Regions from separate parts of the Gulosibacter sp. ACHW.36C genome, predicted to be linked through region 1. Evidence: predicted binding sites of a transcription regulator. Region 1 holds the regulator's gene; the other holds the start of a gene.

Region 1 (9,846 bases):
CGCTCATCGTGGTGTACCGAGAGGCGAACAAGCCCTTTGGCTTCGAGGTCGAGTGGATGAGCGAACTTGTCGAGCATCGCGGCGAGCCCTGGACCTGGCTCGCGCTCGTGTTCAACAGCGTCGGGGGCGGGGTGCTCGCGATCGCGGTGATTCCCGTCGTGACGATCGTCGGGCTGCTGCTGTTCCGGCGGCCCTGGGCGGCGCTTTACTACGCGTCCGCGACGATCCTCGCGACGCTCATCGTGCAGCTCGTGAAGAACATCGTCGGGCGACCGCGGCCCCTCGACATCCTCGTCGCGGCCGACCCCGGGTCGTTCCCGTCTGGCCACAGCGCGAACGCCGCCGTCATGGCCGCGACCTTCGCGATCATCTTCCCGCGCGTCTGGGTCTGGGTCGCGGGCGCGGTCTACACCGTCGGCATGATGCTTTCGCGCACCTACCTCGGCGCGCACTGGATCTCCGACACCATCGGCGGCCTGCTCATCGCGCTCGGCGTCGCGATCATCATCTGGGCCCCGCTCGCGAACCGGCTGCAGCGCGAGCGCGAACAACCGCATCCGCCCATCTGGCAGCGCGCCTCCAGCGAAAGCGCGTAACCTCGCGGGGTGCCGTTTCACTCCGCGATCCTCGACATCCTCAACCCCGAAACCCTCTTGCCCGCGCTCGGGCCGTGGGTGCTCATCGGCATCGGGGTCATTATCTTCATCGAGTCCGGGGTGCTCTTTCCGTTTCTGCCCGGCGACTCGCTGATCGTCACCGCGGCGATTCTCTCGACCCAGCTCGGCCTCACACCGTGGTCGATCGCGATCGTCGCGATCGTCGCCGCCATCGCGGGCGACCAAGTCGGCTACTTGCTCGGCAACCGCTTCGGGCGTCGACTCTTCAAGCCAGATGCGCGCATCCTGCGCACCGAATACCTCGAGACGGCCGAACGATTCTTCGCAAAGTACGGCCCCTTCGCGCTCGTGCTCGGCCGATTCGTGCCCATCGTGCGCACGTACGTGCCGCTCGCCGCGGGCACGGCGGCGCTGAAGTACCGCCGCTTCGTCATGTGGAACGTGCTCGGCGCCCTGCTCTGGGTGATCAGCCTCACGCTCGTCGGCACGCTGCTCGGCGGCATTCCGTTCGTGCGCGACAACATCGACGTACTCGCGATCGTCATCGTGCTCGTCTCGGTGCTGCCGGTCGTCATCGGCGCGCTCGTGCGCTGGCGCCGAGAGCGCACGAATGGCCCCGCCCTCGAGCCGATCGTCGCCGACGACGCGAGCCTGCTCGACTAGTCGCGCGGGGCCTCGCGCGACTCGAGCCGCGCATCCGTCTCTGCCTCGACGCGCGGGCGGCCGCCGACGAGCCAATAGCCGGCGCCGACCACGAGGCCGCCGCCGACCAGGTTGCCGAGCCCGACCCAGAGCAGGTTGCCGCCGAACAGCGCCAGGCTCGCGTTCGGGTCGCCGAGCAGCAGGCCGATGCCGTAGGTCGTCATGTTCGCGACGACGTGCTCGAAGCCCGAGCTGATGAAGGCCGTGATCGCCGCGAAGATGAGCAGGATCTTCGCGACCTCGTTCTCGACGCGCGCGGCCATCCAGATCGCGAGGCAGACGAGCAGATTGCAGAGGATGCCGCGGGTGAACAGCTCGAGCGGCCCCTCGTGCGCCTTTGCGGCGAGCAGGTCGGCGAGCATCGAGCCGCCCGCGGCGTTGGCGCGCAGCACGCCCGAGGCGACGATGAGCGCCGAGAACGCGAGCGCGCCGAGCAGGTTCGCCGCGAACGTCGCGACCATGCCGCCGAGCGCGCGCAGGCCCGTGATGCTGCGCATGAGCACGCCCTGGGTCGCGATCATCATGGTAGAGGTGACGAGCTCGCCGCCCGCGAAGACGACGATGGTGAGCGCGACGCCGAACACTACGCCGGCGACGAGCTTCGCGAAGCCGTCACCCGCCTCGATGAGCGGGCCCGCCGTGCAGACCATGAGCACGATGCCGACGCCGATGTAGGCGCCCGCGAGCATGCCTGAGACGAGAAAGCGGCCCGGCGTGCGCAGCAGCGCCATCTTGGTCACAGCGGCCTGCGCCTGGGCCTGCAGGGTGTCAGGAATAGCGAGCACGTCGGCGCCTTCTCAAAGTGGTGGTCGCGGCCCCTAGTCTTCGTAGTCAGGGGCCGGTTCGACGCCGAGGAACTCCTCGTACGTCGCCGCGCCCGACTCGTGGTAGGCCGCCGCGGCGTCAACGCCGATGAAGCGATAGTGCCACGGTTCGTACTCGTACCCCGTCACATCGGTTTCGCCGTCGGGGTAGCGCAGGATGTAGCCGTACTCGTACGAGTGCTCGACGAGCCAGTCGCTCGCCTCGGTTTCGCTGAAGCACTCGGTGAGGATGCAGTCGCTCTCGCCGGGCGCCGAGATGTCGGCCGCGAGGCCGGTCTGGTGCTCGCTCGAGCCGGGGCGCGCGCTCGTGAGGTCGGCGCCCTTCTGCCCGAGGTCTTCGACGTAGCCGTTGTAGAGCTCGGTCTGCAGCTCGTAGTCGCGGTAGCCGCTCGTCATGTCGAGCGTGATGCCGTCGTCGAGCGCGGCCTCGTACATGTCTTTGAACGCCTCGGCCGCATCCTCGCGCAGCGAGTGGTCGTTCATCGACGGCACGTCGATGTCGGTGAGCTTCACCGTCGGCTTCGGCGCGTAGTCGACGGGGTCGAGCGAGTAGTGCTTGTTCACGAGGACCGTGACGCTGCTGCCGGTCGAGATGTCGTACGGCAGCTTGGTTGTCGGGGCGCCGGGGGCCGCGGATGCGGTGGGCGACTGTGTCGGGGTTGGCGACTCGCTCGCGGTGCCGGATGCGCTCGGCGTCGCCGCCGCGCTGCTCGAGGTGGTTGCCTGGCCGGCCGCGGTCGAGTCGGTGGGCTGTACCACCGTGACGACATCAGCGGGCGCGCCCCACCCGGTCGCCGCCGCGAACCCGATGCCCACCACCGCGAGGGCCGCGACACCGGTGATACCGATGACGGCGCGGCGCCGAGCGTAGTTCGGGGTGGTGGTCGACTCGTCGGGGGTGGTCGACGGGTCGGCGGACTCGCTCGGTGAAGACGTCATGCGGCACTTTCTGGTTGGACTCGTGCCAGTTTCGCACGCAGAAGGATCCCCGACGGGGAGTACCCGCCGGGGATCCTACGCACGGATGACACCGGGCTAGCCGCGCTCGTCGTCGCCCGGCTCAGGCTCTTCGCCGCGCGGGCGCCAGAGCACGATCTCGTTGCGGTTGCGCACGCGCTGGCCGCGGGCGACGGCGATGACCTCGCCGTAGCCCGCCGCGAAAACCCGTTCGCGGGAGCGCTTGCGCTGCTCTTCGAGGTCGCCCTCGAGGTCGCGCACGCGCCGCTTGAGCTCCTGCACCTGCTCGCGCAGCCGCACGACGTGCGAGATGCCCTCGAGGCCGACGCCGGCCTCGCTCAGGGCGCCGATCTCGCGGAGCTTCGCGACGCCGGCGAGCGAGTAGCGGCGTACGCGACCCGCGGTGCGGGCGGGTACGACGAGGCCAAGCCGGTCGTACTGCCGCAACGTCTGCGGGTGCATGCCTGCGAGCTCGGCCGCGACGGCGATTGGGAAGACGGGTTCGTCCTCATCCACTTCGTGGGAATGCACTGCACGCATCGTTGGCACCTCCTTCTCGCTAGCTGCGTGCCGCGCGCATCAGCTCGGCACGGGGGTCTTCGTCACCGCTTGCGGCGACGAAGTCCTCGAGCGCCTTGCGCTGTTCGTTGTTGAGACTCTTGGGCACGGCGACCTCGATGCGCACGAGCAAATCGCCGCGGCCGCGCTTGCGGGGCACGCCGCGCTCCTTAACTCGCAGGCGCTTGCCTGACGGCGAGTGCGCGGGCACGCGCACCTTGACGGTCTTGCCGTCGGGCGTCGGTACCTCGATATTCGCGCCATTGACGGCCTCGGCAAACGTGACGGGCACCGTGACGATGATATTGTCGCCGTCGCGCGAGAACACGGGGTGCGAGCGCACCGACACCTCGAGGATGAGGTCGCCGGGCTCGCCGCCGTTCGGGCTCTGCGCGCCCTTGCCGCGCAGGCGAATCTTCTGGCCGTCCTTGACCCCCGCCGGGATGCGCACGGTGATGACCCGGCCGTCGCCAGCCTGCAGGTCGATCGTGTCGCCCCGGAAGGCGGTCATGAAGCTCAGGGTCGTCTGCGCGCGCTGGTCGGCGCCGCGCTGCGGCCCGGCCTGGCGGAAGCCACCGCCGAAGCCACCGGGCGCGCCGGCACCCTGGCCGAACATGTTGAAGAGGTCTTCGTAGCCCCCCGCGCCGCCCTGGCTGCCGCGGTACGAGTACCCGCCGCCGCCCTGGTTGAACAGGCCGCCGAAGAGGTCGTCGAAGCCGGGCTGCCCGCCGGGGCCACCCGGACCCGCCGAGAAGCGGGCGCCCGAGCCCATGGCGCGAATCTGGTCGTACTCTTTGCGCGTCTTGTCGTCGCTGAGCACGTCGTACGCCTCGGAGATCTCCTTGAACTTGTCCTCGGCCGCAGTGTCGCCCGGGTTGGAGTCGGGGTGGTACTTGCGCGCGAGTTTGCGATAGGCCTTCTTCAGGTCGGCCTCGCTGATGTCCTTGTCGACCCCGAGCGTCTTATAAAAGTCTTTTTCGAACCAGTCCTGGCTGGCCATACGCTGCTCCTTTCACGCGAGGCGGGATGCGCCTCGCAGCTGGATGGGGAATGCGGGGGGGGGTGTGGTGCACCTGCCGCATTCCCCATCCGGGGCCACACTCAGGTGCGCGATTAGCTCGCGGGGACGAACACCGCGACCTTCGCCGCGCGAATCTCGCGGTCGCCGATGCGGTAGCCCACCTCAACGACGTCGGCGATGGTCGCCTCGGTCACCTCGGGGTTCGGCAGCTGCGCAATCGCCTCGTGCTGCTGCGGGTCGAAGGGCTCACCCTTCTCGCCGTAGCGCACGACGCCGAGTCGCTCGATGGCCGCGCGTAGCTTGCTCGCGATCACCTGGAACGAGCTGCCCTCGGGCAGGTCACCCGCAGCGTCGGCGCGGTCGAGGTCGTCGAGCACGGGCAGCAGCTGCTTGGCCGCCTTCGCGGTCGAGAGCGCTGCGAGCTCCTCCTTCTCACGCTCGGTGCGGCGGCGGAAGTTCGCGTACTCGGCCTGCACCCGCTTGAGATCGGTGAGGTAGCTGTGCTCCTCTTCGTTGGCGGGCTCAGGCTCGGCGTCGCCCTGCGAGTCGCTCGCGGTCGAGGCCTGCATGGCCTCCTCGAGCAACGAGTTCAGGTCGTCCTCCGAGATGGTGGGGAGGTCCTCAGCAGCCTCGTCGCCGGCCGGGGCCGAGTCGGTGCCCGAAGCATCCGACTCGACCTCGGCATCAGCGGCGGCCGAACCCTCCCCGCGAACCTTCCCGGTCTCAGGGTCGATGCGTCGCTTGTCGTTGACGATCGGCTCCTCGCGCTCGTTCTGGTTGTCGTTCGGGTTCTGGTCGCTCATTGCTACTTGTCCTTGTTCTCGTCTTCGTCGTCGACGATCTCGGCGTCCACGATGTCGTCATCGTCGGCCGCCTGACCCGCGTCACCCTCGGTGGGCGCATGCGGAGCCTCGCCGGCCTCCTGCTGCGAAGCGTAGATCGCTTCGCCGAGCTTGGTCTGCGACTCGTTGAGCTTGTCGAACGCGGTCTTCACTGCGTCGTCGTCGTCACCGGCGAGCGCGGTCTTCAGCGCGTCGACGTCGCCCTGCACCTCGTTCTTGACGTCGGCGGGGAGCTTGTCCTCGTTCTCCTTGATGACCTTCTCGACCTGGTAGGCCGTGGTCTCGGCGACGTTACGCTGCTCGGCAGCCTCGCGACGCTTCTTGTCTTCGGCCTCGTGCTCCTGCGCCTCGCGCACCATGCGGTCGATGTCTTCCTTCGGCAGGCTCGAGCCGCCGGTGATCGTCATCGACTGCTCCTTGCCGGTGCCCTTGTCAGTCGCCGAGACGTGCACGATGCCGTTGGCGTCGATGTCGAAGGTGACCTCAACCTGCGGGATCCCGCGAGGAGCCGGTGCGATGCCGGTGAGCTCGAAGGTGCCGAGCGGCTTGTTGTCGCGGGTGAACTCGCGCTCGCCCTGGAACACCTGGATCTGCACCGACGGCTGGTTGTCTTCGGCCGTGGTGAAGGTCTCGCTGCGCTTGGTCGGGATCGCGGTGTTGCGCTCGATGAGCTTGGTCATGATGCCACCCTTGGTCTCGATACCGAGGCTGAGCGGGGTGACGTCGATGAGGAGGACGTCCTTGCGCTCGCCCTTCAGCACACCGGCCTGCAGGGCGGCGCCCATGGCCACGACCTCATCGGGGTTGACGCCCTTGTTGGGCTCCTTGCCGCCGGTGAGCTCCTTCACGAGCTCGGTGACGGCGGGCATGCGGGTCGAACCACCGACGAGCACCACGTGGGCGATGTCGGAAACCTTCACGCCTGCCTCGGCGATGACGTCGTGGAACGGCTTCTTCGTGCGCTCCAGCAGGTCGCTCGTGAGCTCCTGGAACTTCGCACGGCTCAGCGAGACGTCGAGGTTCGCGGGGCCCGCCTCGGTGAGCGAGAGGTACGGGAGCTGAATCGAGGTGTTGCTCGAGTTCGAGAGCTCCTTCTTCGCCTGCTCCGCGGCCTCCTTGAGGCGCTGGAGCGCGATCTTGTCGTTCGCAACGTCGACACCGGTCTGCTTCTTGAACTCCTCGATGAGGTACTCCACGATGCGCTGGTCCCAGTCGTCACCACCGAGACGGTTGTCACCGGCGGTCGCACGAACCTGAATGGTCGAGAAGTCGTCGTCCTTGCCCACCTCGAGCAGTGACACGTCGAACGTACCGCCACCAAGGTCGAATACGAGGATGAGCTCGTCTTCCTTACCCTTGTCGAGGCCGTACGCGAGCGCCGCTGCGGTGGGCTCGTTGATGATGCGAAGCACGTTGAGGCCCGCGATCTCACCGGCCTCCTTCGTGGCCTGACGCTCGGCGTCGTTGAAGTAGGCCGGCACGGTGATGACCGCGTCGGTGACGCTGTCGCCGAGGTAGGTCTCGGCGTCGCGCTTGAGCTTCGAGAGGATGCGCGCCGAGATCTCCTGCGGCGTGTAGCTCTTACCCTCGACCGACTTGGTCCAGTCGGTGCCCATGTGGCGCTTTACGGAGGCAATGGTGTGGTCAACGTTGGTGACCGCCTGGCGCTTCGCAGTCTCGCCGACGAGGACGTCGCCGTCCTTCGCGAACGCGACCACCGACGGGGTGGTGCGCAGACCCTCAGCGTTGGCGATGACCTTCGGCTCGCCACCCTCGAGGACCGCGACGACGGAGTTGGTCGTACCGAGGTCGATACCTACTGCACGTGACATATGTGTGGCTCCTTGTGTGTTGGAACGATGGTCGGGAAGTTGTCTACGGCGGGGTTCCGCCGCTCGACCAGGCCCGGGAATCCCACCTGGGTAACCCTGAGTCGATCTACCTCAAGTTTAGGCTTGAGCCGGCTCGTGTCAAGTTGGGAAAGCTGAGAGTTGAGTGAACTCGACTCAACTTTGGCGCATCCCCTTTTCAGCGCGGGCGGCGTACCATTACGACAAGTCGTAGAAGCCGAATTGGGAGGACAGATGCCGGGAACTCGCACACGCGAGCGTGGTGAGCTCGAGACGCAGATCATGCGCGTGCTCTGGAATTCCGAGACCCCGATGTCGGCGAAGGACATTCAGGCGCAGTTCGATGCGGCCGCGAGCGACGGCGACCGCGTGCCCGCCTACACGACGCTCGTCACCGTGCTCGGCCGGCTCGAGAAGAAGGGCACCGTGCAGCGCGAGGCGGCCTCGCCGCGCAAGGTGCGCTACACCGCGACCCGCTCGCAGGAAGAGCAGGCGAGCAGCACGATGCTCGAGGCGCTCGACCGCGTCACCGACCGCGAGGTGGCCCTCATGCAGTTCGCCGGCAACCTCGACCAGGACGACCTCGACCTGCTCCGCCGCGCCCTCGACGGGGCCCGCGCCTAGGGTCGCCACGGCACCATGATCCCCGGCCTCGTCTCGCTGCTGCTCGCCTCGGCGCTGCTCATCGTGGCGCCAAAGCTGCTCGCGCGCGGCACCTGGCAGGTGCGCTACCCGCTGCGGGCCCTCACCCTCTGGTTCGCGAGCTTTGCCCTCGGCAACGTGCTCGCCGGCGTGGCCATCGTGCTCGCGATCTCCGACACACTCAACCCGCCCGAGCATCCGGTCATCACGGCCGAGTTCGACGCGGTCGTCGCGTTTGTGACGCCGTGGCTCGCGCTCATCGTCGTGGCCGGCACGATCATCACGATCTCGCGCGGCGCCGAACCGGTGATGGAGTCGGAGCGCGAGGTCATCGACGTCTTCCGCGAGCGCGCGGTGTCGGTCGACGAGCGACCGGGGCTCACCCTCATTCGCATCGACGCACCGCGGCCGTTCGCGTGCGCGGTACCGGGCACCGCATCCGGCCGCGCGCCAGAAATCTTCTACTCGACCTCGCTCGTGGAGATCCTCACGAAGCCGCAGCTGCAGGCCGTGCTCGCGCACGAGTACGCGCACCTCAAGCAGGGTCACAGCTGGCTCGTGCGCATCGCCGAGACGAACGCGCGCACGCTGCCGCAGTGGCTCGCCGCGAGCTCGGGGCTACAGCGCGCGACTCGCCTGTTCACCGAACTGGCGGCCGACGACGCCGCGTGCACCCAGGCCGGCGCGAGTAATCTCGCCGACGCGCTCGTGCGCATGGGCGAGGTGACGAACGACCCGATCGCGGGCGTGCGCGCCGAACGGCTGCACCGCCGCAGCACCCGACCCCGCAAGGCGTCGGCGCAAGTGCCCGAGGCGATTCGCCTCAGCGTCACCGAGACCGCCTAGACTCCCGGGCGTGAGCAGGCACGACTCCCCCACCAACGCGGCCCAGAGCGGCGATCTCGTAACCCTCGACGGCACCCGGTTGACGGTGAAGGAGCAGCGGCGGCAATCGTTCGCCTGGCAGCTCTACGACGTGGGCAACTCGGCGTTCCAGGCGGTCATCGTCACGTTCGTGTTTGCGACCTACCTCGCGTCCGACCTGTTTCTCGACCCGGCCGCCGTCGCGGCGGGCCAGGCCGACCCGAACGACCCGATCTACCTCGCCGCGCAGGCCGGCTCGCAGCAGGTCATCAGCGGGCTCAGCCTCGCCGCCGCGATCATCGTCGCGGTGCTCGCGCCCGCGCTCGGCCGATCGACCGACGGCTCGGGCCGGCGCAAGTTCTACCTCGTGATCTTCTCGGGCGTGACCATCGCGGCGATGCTCGTGATGTTCTTCGTCTACCCCGAGGCGAAGCTGCTCGCGTTCGGCGCGCTGCTGCTCGCGATCGGCACCGTGTTCTCGGAGCTGGCGATGGTGAGCTACAACGCGATGCTCTCGCAGGTGGCGACGAAAGAGAACGTCGGCCGTGTCTCGGGCACGGGCTGGGGCCTCGGCTACATCGCGTCGATCGTGCTGCTGCTCGTCGTGCTCGTGCTGTTCATTCAGGACTTCAACGGCGATGCGCCGGGCTCGGGCCTGTTCGCGACGCCCTCCGGCGCCGACGGCGCGGCCCTGAACATCCGCCTCACCGTGGTGGTCTCGGCGATCTGGTTCGCCGGGTTCCTGCTGCCGGTGATCTTCCGCGTGCCCGAGGCGCCGCGCCACCCGGATGTGCCGAAGGTGACGCTCGCGCAGGCGTACGTCTCGCTCTGGCGCACGATCGTGCGGCTTTGGCGCACCGACCGCAAGCTGCTGCAGTTTTTCGTCTCGAGCGCGATCTTCCGCGACGGCCTCGGCGCGATCTTCGCGTGGGGCGCCGTGCTCGCGGCCCAGGTGTATGGCTTCTCGTC
Region 2 (9,846 bases), 220 kb from region 1:
GTCCGCGAGCGCGTCGTCGCCCGGCCAGTCGGCACCGGCGTCGACGTAGTCGGTCGCGTCGACCGTGCCGATCACCTCGGCGGCGTGCGGCTGCGAGCACGGCACATCGTCAAACTCGAGCTGCCAGGCGTCGTCGAACTCGGCGACGCACGTGCCCGCCTCGGCCTCGAAGATGCTCGGGGGTTCGGTCGGAGTCGGCGTCGGCGACGCCTCGGGCACGCCGAGCGGTCGCCAGAGCCAGCCGACGACGGCACCCACGAGGAGCACCACCACGGCAGCGGCGATCGCGATGCCGCGCCGGCCTGCGGCCACGGCTACGACTCGGCGAGACCGAGGTCGTCGAGCCCGATCGCGTAGCGGTACGGGTAGCCCGCCTCCTCGATGCGCTCGCCCGCGCCGGTCGCACGGTCGACGATGGTGCAGACGCCGACGACGGTCGCGCCGGCCTTCTCAAGCGCAGCGGCGGCGGCGAGCGGCGAGCCGCCGGTCGTCGAGGTGTCCTCGAGCACGACGACGCGCTTGCCGTCGACGTCGGGGCCCTCGACCTGCTTGCCACGGCCGTGGTCCTTCGGCTCCTTGCGCACGACGAACGCGTTGATCGGCGCGCCCTGCGCGACCGACTGGTGCAGCACCGCGTTCGCGAGCGGGTCGGCGCCCATCGTCAGGCCGCCCACCGCATCCGGCTCGAACTCGGCCACGAGGTCGATCAGCACCTGGCCGATCAGCGGCGCGGCCCGGTGGTCGAGCGAAAGCTTGCGCAGGTCGATGTAGTAGCTCGCCTTCTTGCCGCTCGTGAGGGTGAAGTCCCCGTGGAAAACGGCCTCGTCGGAAATGAGCTGAATGAGCTGAGTACGCGCGTCGGTCACGTGACCAAGCGTACCGGCCAAGGCCGATACGGTAGAGCCATGCGCATCGCCACGTGGAACGTCAACTCCATCCGCACCCGCAAGGGTCGCGTCGTCGACTACCTGCAGAACGCCGACATCGACGTACTCGCGATGCAAGAGATCAAGTGCAAGCCCGAGCAGTTCCCCTACGAGGAGTTTGAGCAGGCCGGCTACGAGGTCATCGCCTACGGCAAGAACCAGTGGAACGGCGTCGCGTTCGCGTCACGCCTGCCGATCGAGGAGGTCGTGCACGACTTCGCCGACATGCCGGGCTTCGGCAAGCCGCTTGACGACGGCTCGCTGCCGATGGAGGCCCGCGCGCTCGGCGTCACGATCGAGGGCGTGCGCCTCTGGTCGCTTTACGTGCCGAACGGCCGCGAGATCGACAACCCGCACTATCCGTACAAGCTCGAGTGGCTCGCGGCGCTGCGCCGCTCGGTCGCCGCGCGCCGCGACTCGCACCCCGGCGAGCCGCTCGCGATCATGGGCGACTTCAACATCGCGCCCGAAGACCACGACGTGTGGAGCATGGAGTTCTTCGAAGGCCGCACCCACGTGACGAAGCCCGAGCGCGACGCGTTCCAGGCGTTCCTCGACGACGGGCTTATCGATGCCCTGCGCAGCCGCGGTGTTGAGGGCTACACCTACTGGGACTACCAGCAGCTGCGCTTCCCCCGCAACGAGGGCATGCGCATCGACTTCATTCTCGGCACACCCGAGTTCGACGAGCTCGTCGTCGACGCCGAGATCGCGCGCGACGAGCGCAAGGGCGACGGCCCGAGCGACCACGTGCCAGTCGTGGTCGAGCTCGACGTCGACACCGCACTCGACGACGACGCCCCGATGATCTTCTAGCGCGCTTGGCCGATGGCCGCTCATCCGTCGCGGTGATGCGCCGACGGCCACCGACCGCTTGGATAGTTCCATGACCATGCCACTGTTGCCGCCGATCGGGAATCCCCCGGGGTTCGAGGAGCCGCGCGAGGCTCCCCGGGCCGCGCCCGCCGCGGCACCCGCTCCCGCTCCCGCCGCACCCGGTCCCCTGCCGTCGCCGGATGGTCGCCACCACGTCGTGGCCCCGGCGCGCGTCGTGCCCTGGTCGGCAGATGCTCCGGCCGAGACGAACGCGGATTTGCCCGCACCGGCTCCCGCACCGGCACCGGTCGCGACCGACGCGCGGCCTGCCGCGAGCGCATCCGCAACCACCGCATCCGCACCTCAGCCTCCGCAGACCAACAACCCGAAGCGCACGAGCCAGCGCCGCGGCGTCGGCCTGCCGGCGCTCATCGGCATCGGCGTCGTCGGGCTCGTGCTCGGCGCGGGCGCGGTCTACGGCATCCAGGCGCTGAACCAGCCCTCGGCCCTCGCCGCGATTCCCGAGCAGTGCGCGCTCGCCGAGGGCAGCTACGACCTCAGCGACACCGAGCTGGTGCTGCACGCGCCGGCCGCGGTGTCTGACGCCGGGCGCTTCGCCGGCGACGGCGCGTGCGTGCTCTACGAGCTCGACGCCGCGCCCGAGGGGCAGACCTACGTCGACTACCTCACGACCCTCGAGGAGCCCGCCACGATCGGCGGCTTCACGGTGCAACTCGACCCCGAATCCGGCGAGCTGAAGGTGACGCAGTCATGACCGAATCGACCACGAAGCGCCGCTTCGGCGCGATCCCCATCGCCATCGCGGCCGTCGCCGGCCTCGCGGTCGGCGCGGGCGTCGGCTTCGGCATCGACGCGTTCACGGGGCCGAGCACCGAATCCGAGCGTCTCGCGAGCGCGGTGCGCGGCTGCACCGCCGAGCCCGGCAGCGCGGCCGACGTCGCAAACTTCGCGACCATCACCGACGCGAACCACCTCGAGTACGTCGCCGACGGCGAGGTCGAGGGCGGCGAGGGCAACGCCCACTACGCGAACATGTCGTGCCTGCTCTCGAGCGTCGGCGTCGGCGCGCTCGAGTTCCCGGCAATCCTGCAGGGCCCCTACGACTTGAACTTCGAGACCGACCTCGCGACCGCGACGGTCACGGGCGACGACTTCGACAGCGCGACCCTGACGATCGAGTTGCACTAGCAATCGCGCGCGAGTGCCGCATCCGCGATGTCATAGGCGAGGTGCACGCGCTCGTCGTTGTCCTGGTTGATCTCGGAGGCGGTCCAGAACACGGTCACCTGCCGCAGCCCGTCGGGGCTCGACAGCGTGAGCGCGCGGTAGCCGAGGCCCGAGCCGAGGTGGCCGTAGACCATCCCGGGCTCGCCGATCTGCACGCCGACGGTGCCGAGGTCGTCTTCGATGACGCTGCCCGAGCCGTCGTCGGGCGCGTCGGGCCAGCTCGCCGGCGTGCTCGGGCTTGGGGCGGCCGCGACCGCCTCGGTCGGCGTCGCACTCTCGCTCGAGGCCGCGTCGGCGCTCGGCGCGATCGTCGGGTCGACCTGCTCGGAGTTGATGATCGTCGCGTCGCCCGCCGGGCACTGGTCTTGGCGCGCCTGGACGCCGAGTCCGTAGCCCTCGTCGTTGAGGCGCAGCATGTAGCCGACGAGCTGCGGTGGCAGCACCTGGCCCGTGAGCAGCGCGCGCATGAAGGTGTTCACGTCGGCCGGCGTCGACACGACGGCGCCGGCGCCGTTCCAGAGCGACGCGTCCTGCTTCGTCACGTCGATCGACAGGCCCGACTCGACGACGTAGCCGTGCAGTGAGTTCGCCGGCATCGACGTGCCGTCGGGGATGCTCGTGTTCGTCAGCCCGAGGGGCGTCGTGATGCGTGTGGCGAGCTCCTCGGCGAGCGAGTTGCCCGTGATTTCCTCAAGCAGCATCGTGAGCACGACGTAGTTCGAGTTCGAGTACTCCCAGCCCGTGCCCGGGTCGAAACGCCACTCCTGGCCGAGCGCGAGGTCGACGAGCTCCTGCTGCGTGCGGCCGTTGTCGAGCACGTTGAGGATCTGCGTCGGGTCGCCGAGCGCGAGCGCCTCGACGTAGTCGGGCATGCCCGAGGTGTGCTGCAGCAGCTGCTCGACCGTGACGTCGCGACCGCCGACTACGCCCGGCAGCACCTCCTCGACGTCGGTGTCGAGCGTGAGCTCGCCCTCGTCGACGAGCTGCAGGATCATCGTCGCGACCATCGGCTTCGTCACGCTCGCGACGCGGGATGCGTTGCTCGCGCTCGCGGGCAGCTCGCTGTTGCTCGACTGCACGCCGACCGCGCTCGACCACACCTCGTCGCCGTCGCGCACCTCGATCGTGACGGCGGGGGCGCCGGCGTCGACGAGCTGGTTCATAAGGTCGGTGAGGTCGTCGGTTTCGAAGCTCGCCGATTCGGTGGGGCGCAGGGGCACCGCCGTCGGGCCAGGCAGGGCCGTGCCGACGCAGGCGGTGAGCGCAAAGACCGCAGCGATGCCGGCCGCGACGGCGGCCCGCCAGGCAAGGTTCGTTCTGCGCATCCCGTAAATCGTGCCACGCGCAGGTGAGGTGCGCGTGAACGTCACGCGGCGGAATGTTGCTTCGGCGTGCGGCGTTGCGTGACTACGCTTGCACTCGTTCGATTCGAAAGGACTCGCATGTCGACCCCTCGCAATGAGACCACCCGACCGATTCACGGCCTCCTCGCCGACCGATGGAGCCCCCGCGGTTTTGACTCAAGTTTCGAGCTCGACCGCGAGCAGATGCGCACGCTGTTCGAGGCGGCGCGCTGGTCGCCCTCGGCGTTCAACTACCAGCCGTGGGCGTTCATCTCGGGTCGCCGCGGCACCGAAACTTTCCAGCACATCCTCGACGGGCTGCTGCCGTTCAACCAGTCGTGGGCCGAGCGCGTCTCGGCGCTCGTGCTGACGCTCGCGCAGGTCGAGCGCGAGGGTGAGCCCGTGCCGACCGCGCACTACGATCTCGGGCAGGCCGTCGCGCACCTCACCTTCCAGGCCGAGGCGCTCGACATCGACGTGCACCAGATGACCGGCTTCGACGTGTCGAAGTTCGAGTTCGAGATTCCCGAGGGCTACGAGATCGTCACCGCGGTCGCCCTCGGCCGCTACGTCGACTCGGAGGAGATCCCCGAGAAGATCCGCGAGCGCGACGCCTCGCCCCGCGCCCGCAAGCCGATCGAAGAAATCGTCCTAGTCCGCGACTAAAAGCAGTTGAGTGGTCGGTTTTTGTAGTTCTGGCGGTGCCAGAGCTACAAAAATCGAACACTCAACTGCTTGAGGGCACTAGCGGACGGTGTCGAGCTGGAGGGAGTTGTGGTCCGAGGCGACGCGCAGCTTCACGGTGTCGCCGTCGTGCACCTCGCCGGCCAGGATCGCCCGGGCGAGCCGGTCGTCGATCTCGTGCTGCATCAGGCGACGCAGCGGTCGGGCGCCGTAGATCGGGTCGTACCCGCGCTCGGCCAGCCACTCGCGCGCATCCTCGTCGACGTCGATCCGCAGGCGACGCTCGGCGAGCCGGGCCTCCAGGGTGCGGATGTTGAAGCCGACGATGCGGGCAAGCTGCTCGCTTGAGAGCGCATCGAACACGACGAGCTCGTCGAGCCGGTTGAGGAACTCGGGCTTGAACGACTTGCGCACGACGCCGAGCACCTCCTCGCGGCGCTGCTCCTGCGTGAGCAGCGGGTCGACGAGGAACTGCGAGCCCAGGTTCGACGTGAGGATCAGGATGGTGTTGCGGAAGTCAACCGTGCGGCCCTGGCCGTCGGTGAGCCGCCCGTCATCAAGCACCTGCAGCAGCACGTCGAACACCTCGGGGTGTGCCTTCTCGATCTCGTCGAACAGCACGACCGAGTACGGGCGTCGCCGCACCGCCTCGGTGAGTTGACCGCCCTGCTCGTAGCCGACGTAGCCCGGAGGGGCACCGACGAGCCGTGCGACCGAGTGCTTCTCGCCGTACTCCGACATGTCGATGCGCACCATGGCGTGTTCGTCGTCGAAGAGTAGCTCGGCGAGCGCCTTCGCGAGCTCGGTCTTGCCCACGCCCGTGGGACCGAGGAACATAAACGAGCCGGTCGGCTTCGTCGGGTCGGACACCCCGGCCCGCGAACGACGAATCGCATCCGAGACCGCCTTGACCGCCGCATCCTGCCCGACGACCCGCTCGTGCAGTTCGTCCTCGAGGTGCAGCAGCTTCTCGCGCTCCGACTGCATGAGTCGACCGACGGGAATGCCCGTCCACGCGGCCACGACCTCGGCGATGTCCTCTTCGGTAACTTGGTCGTTCACCATGCGCGCCTCGTTCTGCTCGGCGGCCTCGGCCTGCGCCACTTGGCGCTCGAGTTCGGGGATCTCGCCGTAGAGCACGCGGCTCGCGAGCTCGAGGTTGCCCTCGCGCTGCGCCCGGTCGGCCCGGATGCGCGCGTCGTCCAGTTTCGACTTGAGGTCACCGACGCGGTTCAGATCGCTGCGCTCCGCGTCCCAGCGCGCCTGCAGCGCGTCGAGCTCAGCCTGTCGCGCGGCGATGTCTTCGCGCAGCTTCGCGAGTCGCTCCTTCGACGCGTCGTCGTGCTCCTTTTTCAGCGCGAACTCCTCGAGCTTCATGCGCTCGAGCTGCCGCTTGAGCTGGTCGAGCTCGAGCGGCGACGAGTCGATCTCCATCCGCAACCGCGACGCGGCCTCATCGATGAGGTCGATGGCCTTGTCGGGCAGTTGACGGGAGGTAATGTAGCGGTTCGAGAGGGATGCTGCGGCAACGAGCGCCCCGTCGCTGATCGCGACCTTGTGGTGCGCCTCGTAGCGTTCCTTGAGCCCGCGCAGGATCGCGGTGGTGTCTTCGACACTCGGCTCGTCGACGTACACCTGCTGGAAGCGCCGCTCGAGCGCCGAGTCCTTCTCGATGAACTCGCGGTACTCGTCGAGGGTCGTCGCGCCGATGAGGCGCAGCTCGCCGCGCGCGAGCATCGGCTTGAGCATGTTTGCCGCCGAGACGCTCGACTCGCCGCCGCCGGCACCCATGAGGGTGTGGAGTTCGTCAATAAAGGTAATGACACGGCCCTCGCTCGAGACGATCTCGTCGAGCACCGCCTTCATGCGCTCTTCGAAGTCGCCGCGGTACTTCGCGCCGGCGAGGATCGCCGACATGTCGAGCGAGATGACGTCCTTCTCTTTGAGCGACTCGGGCACGTCGCCCGCGACGATGCGCCGGGCGAGCCCCTCGACGACGGCGGTCTTGCCGACGCCGGGTTCGCCGATGAGCACGGGGTTGTTCTTGGTGCGGCGCGTGAGCACCTGGCTGATGCGCCGAATTTCGCTGTCGCGCCCGATCACGGGGTCGAGCTTGCCGGCGCGAGCGATGTCGGTGAGGTTGACACCGAAGCGTTCGAGGGCGGACTGGCTTTCCTCATCGGGAGCCTGTGCGCCTTGCATGTTGGCCATGGGGGTCTCCTTTCGCTGGCCTGAATCACAACTTGAGTGGATCTGACTCAAGTTTACGGCTTTGCCCAGGCTGCGCAAGCATTCGAGCCGAGATTTTCCTGCGCAACACGCACGCAGAGCCAGAAATCTCCGCCACCTCGTTAACCTTCTGTTAACCTTGAGTTCAAGCAGTCGTCATCGCTGCTCCTGTTGCGAACCCGCAACAGCTCAACATCTGCCAAATGGCAGCCAGAAATAGGAGGCGACAACAATGGCCGAAATCATCGGCAAGATTGGTCGCGAATCTGGCGGCTTTCGAGTTGTGTTCGACATCGATTCACAGTTCGGTCGCCGCGAGCTCTGGCGCGCGATTAGTGACCGTGACGCCCTCGCATCGTGGCTTGGAACGTTCTCGCACGACCTCGTGGCGGGTAACCACTTCGCGGTCGAGTACCTCAACGATTCGCACTACGACATCGAAGGCACGGTGCTCGAGTTCGAGCCGCTGCGCACGCTCAACTATGAGTGGAAGTTCGGGCTCTACCCAGCCTCGAACATTCGCTTCGACCTCGAAAACGGCCTCGTCAGCGGCACGCACCTGCGCCTGACCGTGTCGGGCCTCGACGAAGACGACGTCGTGCGCGCGGCAGCGACCTGGCACGCCCAGCTCGAGTTCCTGCGCCTGTACCTCAACAAGATCCCCGTGCCGGCCTACGCCCTGCGATTCCGTCGCGACGAGCTCCTCGCCGCGTACGACCAGCAGGTACGCAACATCGGCACCACGCTGACCGACAGCGAGGCCGCGTCGCCGAGCGCGCCGGCGCGCCGTAACCCCATGGTCTCGGTGCTCCACTCGCACGCGTACCTCGCGTAACGACCGAGCCACGACCCGGTGGGCGTCGCAGCACATGCTGCGGCGCCCACCGTTCGTTTTCCGGCCGACGGCCGGGCGGATGCGCGGGGCTAGTGCCGCGCCGAGCGCTCGGTGAGCCGGCGCACCGCAAGCGCGGGAATCGTGAGCCAGTCGGGCCGGTGTCGCGCCTCGTAAACCACTTCGTAGACGGCCTTGTCGAGTTCGTACGCGATGAGCACGGCCTCCAAGTCGGCCTCGCCCGGCGCATCCGCGCCCGACACTGCCGCCTCGAGCGTGACGAGACCGTCGGTGTAGCCCTGCAGGAAGGATGCACGGGCCGAGTCGGCCCAGGCGCGCGCAACCTCGCGCCCCGCACGCACCGAGAGGGCGCCCGAAACGTAGTCGAACGACCGAAGCATCCCGGCGAGGTCGCGCTGCGGCACGTCGGGCGAGTTGCGCTCGGCGAGCGGGCGCAGCGGCTCGCCCTCGAAGTCGAGCAGCACCCAGCCGCGGTCGGGCACCGCGAGCACCTGGCCGAGGTGGAAATCGCCGTGGATGCGCTGCAGCAGCGGCCAGGTCGCGCGGCGGGCACGCTCGTAGACGTCGTCGACCGACTGCACGAGCGGCTCGAGCTCGGGCAGCGCCTCGACCGCGAGTCCGAAGCGCGCGCGCATCTGCTCGACGGCCGCGTCGATGTCGTCCTGCGTCGGCTCGACCACCGGCATCACGCGGCCGAGCGTCGTGTGCACCTCGGCCGTCGCCTCGCCGAGCGAGTGCGCGAGCTGCGAGAAGTCCTCGCCCGCCTCGGCGGCCCGCAGGGCGACCCGCCAGGCGTCCTCGACGCCCGCGAAGAACTCCTGCGCGAACGCGAAGTGGCCCGAGAGTCGGCCGAGCTCGGGGTCAGACCACGAGCCCGAGACCTGTCCGAACGTCGGCGGCACGCGCAGCGAGCCGGCCGCCGCGAGCGCGGTCTGCAGCGTCACGTCGGGGTTGTCGCCGCCGTGCAGGGTGCGGAAAACCTTGAAGATGAGCGGCACGGCGGGCTCGCCGTCGTCGTCGCGCAGCTCGCAAATGATCGAGGTGTTTGACTGCTCGCCGCTGAGCACGCGCGACGACGCGAAGCGGTGCGCCCGCGCGCCGGGCATCGGCTGGCCGTATGCCTCGACGGCGCTGTCGCCGGCGCCGATCGAGCTGCCCTCGTCGGCGACGAGCGACATCAGCGCGCGCGTGAACGCGGGGTCGTGCGGGCCGTCGACGAGCGCCGCCCGGTCGCCGTGCTCGGTCGCGGCGCCGATGTAGCCGAGCGGCTCAACGGCGGCGTCGATGTCGCGCACGACGAGCGGCACCTGGTAAGTCTGCGCGTGCTCGAGCGCGGCGTCGCGCACGAGGGCGACGGTGATGAGCCGCACGCCGGAGTCGTGCTCCGACGCGCTCAGCTGGTAGCTCCCCAGCAGCTCAAGCTGCTCGGGCCGGGTGTCGCCCGCGAACCACCGCTGGTTCGGCAACCAATCGCTGAGCAGATCCAGAACTTCAGACATAAAGGGTCCTCACTCGTTTGACGTGCACCGCCCAGCGTAGTTGGCGACCACCGGCGAGACCGCCGAACGTGGGAGTGTTGCCGCGGCGCATCCTCGAATATGCTCATCGCTATGGCACTGCCACAGGTCTGCGTCACCTATTTGCTGCGCGATGGAGCGCAGGGCACCGAGGTGCTGCTCGGACACAAGAAGCGCGGGCTCGGCGTCTCAAAGATCGTCGGCCTCGGCGGCAAACTCAAGTTCGGCGA

What was found. Region 1 encodes HspR, which represses chaperone genes until heat shock. Its sites were predicted from a motif close to AAGTTGAGTCNNNNNGACTCAACTT; they were not measured.
Region 2: the regulator HspR is predicted to act here: its motif matches at 7,258-7,282, upstream of M3M28_RS00035 (ATP-dependent Clp protease ATP-binding subunit).

Annotation. Positions count from the first base shown of each region.
Region 1 is NZ_CP097160.1:2,535,302-2,545,147, forward strand. Features, by position in the region: gene M3M28_RS11700 (phosphatase PAP2 family protein) at 1-596, shown strand, start outside; gene M3M28_RS11705 (DedA family protein) at 606-1,280, shown strand; gene M3M28_RS11710 (formate/nitrite transporter family protein) at 1,277-2,104, opposite strand; gene M3M28_RS11715 (M15 family metallopeptidase) at 2,138-3,082, opposite strand; gene M3M28_RS11720 (heat shock protein transcriptional repressor HspR) at 3,179-3,631, opposite strand; gene M3M28_RS11725 (DnaJ C-terminal domain-containing protein) at 3,660-4,658, opposite strand; gene M3M28_RS11730 (nucleotide exchange factor GrpE) at 4,772-5,482, opposite strand; gene dnaK (molecular chaperone DnaK) at 5,485-7,353, opposite strand; gene M3M28_RS11740 (BlaI/MecI/CopY family transcriptional regulator) at 7,606-7,995, shown strand; gene M3M28_RS11745 (M56 family metallopeptidase) at 8,011-8,859, shown strand; gene M3M28_RS11750 (MFS transporter) at 8,870-9,846, shown strand, end outside.
Region 2 is NZ_CP097160.1:2,965-12,810, reverse strand. Features, by position in the region: gene M3M28_RS00070 (septum formation family protein) at 1-312, opposite strand, end outside; gene pyrE (orotate phosphoribosyltransferase) at 315-866, opposite strand; gene M3M28_RS00060 (exodeoxyribonuclease III) at 906-1,742, shown strand; gene M3M28_RS12720 (hypothetical protein) at 1,813-2,517, shown strand; gene M3M28_RS00050 (hypothetical protein) at 2,514-2,951, shown strand; gene M3M28_RS00045 (serine hydrolase domain-containing protein) at 2,948-4,315, opposite strand; gene M3M28_RS00040 (nitroreductase family protein) at 4,433-4,999, shown strand; gene M3M28_RS00035 (ATP-dependent Clp protease ATP-binding subunit) at 5,078-7,228, opposite strand; gene M3M28_RS00030 (SRPBCC domain-containing protein) at 7,479-8,081, shown strand; gene M3M28_RS00025 (maltokinase N-terminal cap-like domain-containing protein) at 8,171-9,598, opposite strand; gene M3M28_RS00020 (8-oxo-dGTP diphosphatase) at 9,710-9,846, shown strand, end outside.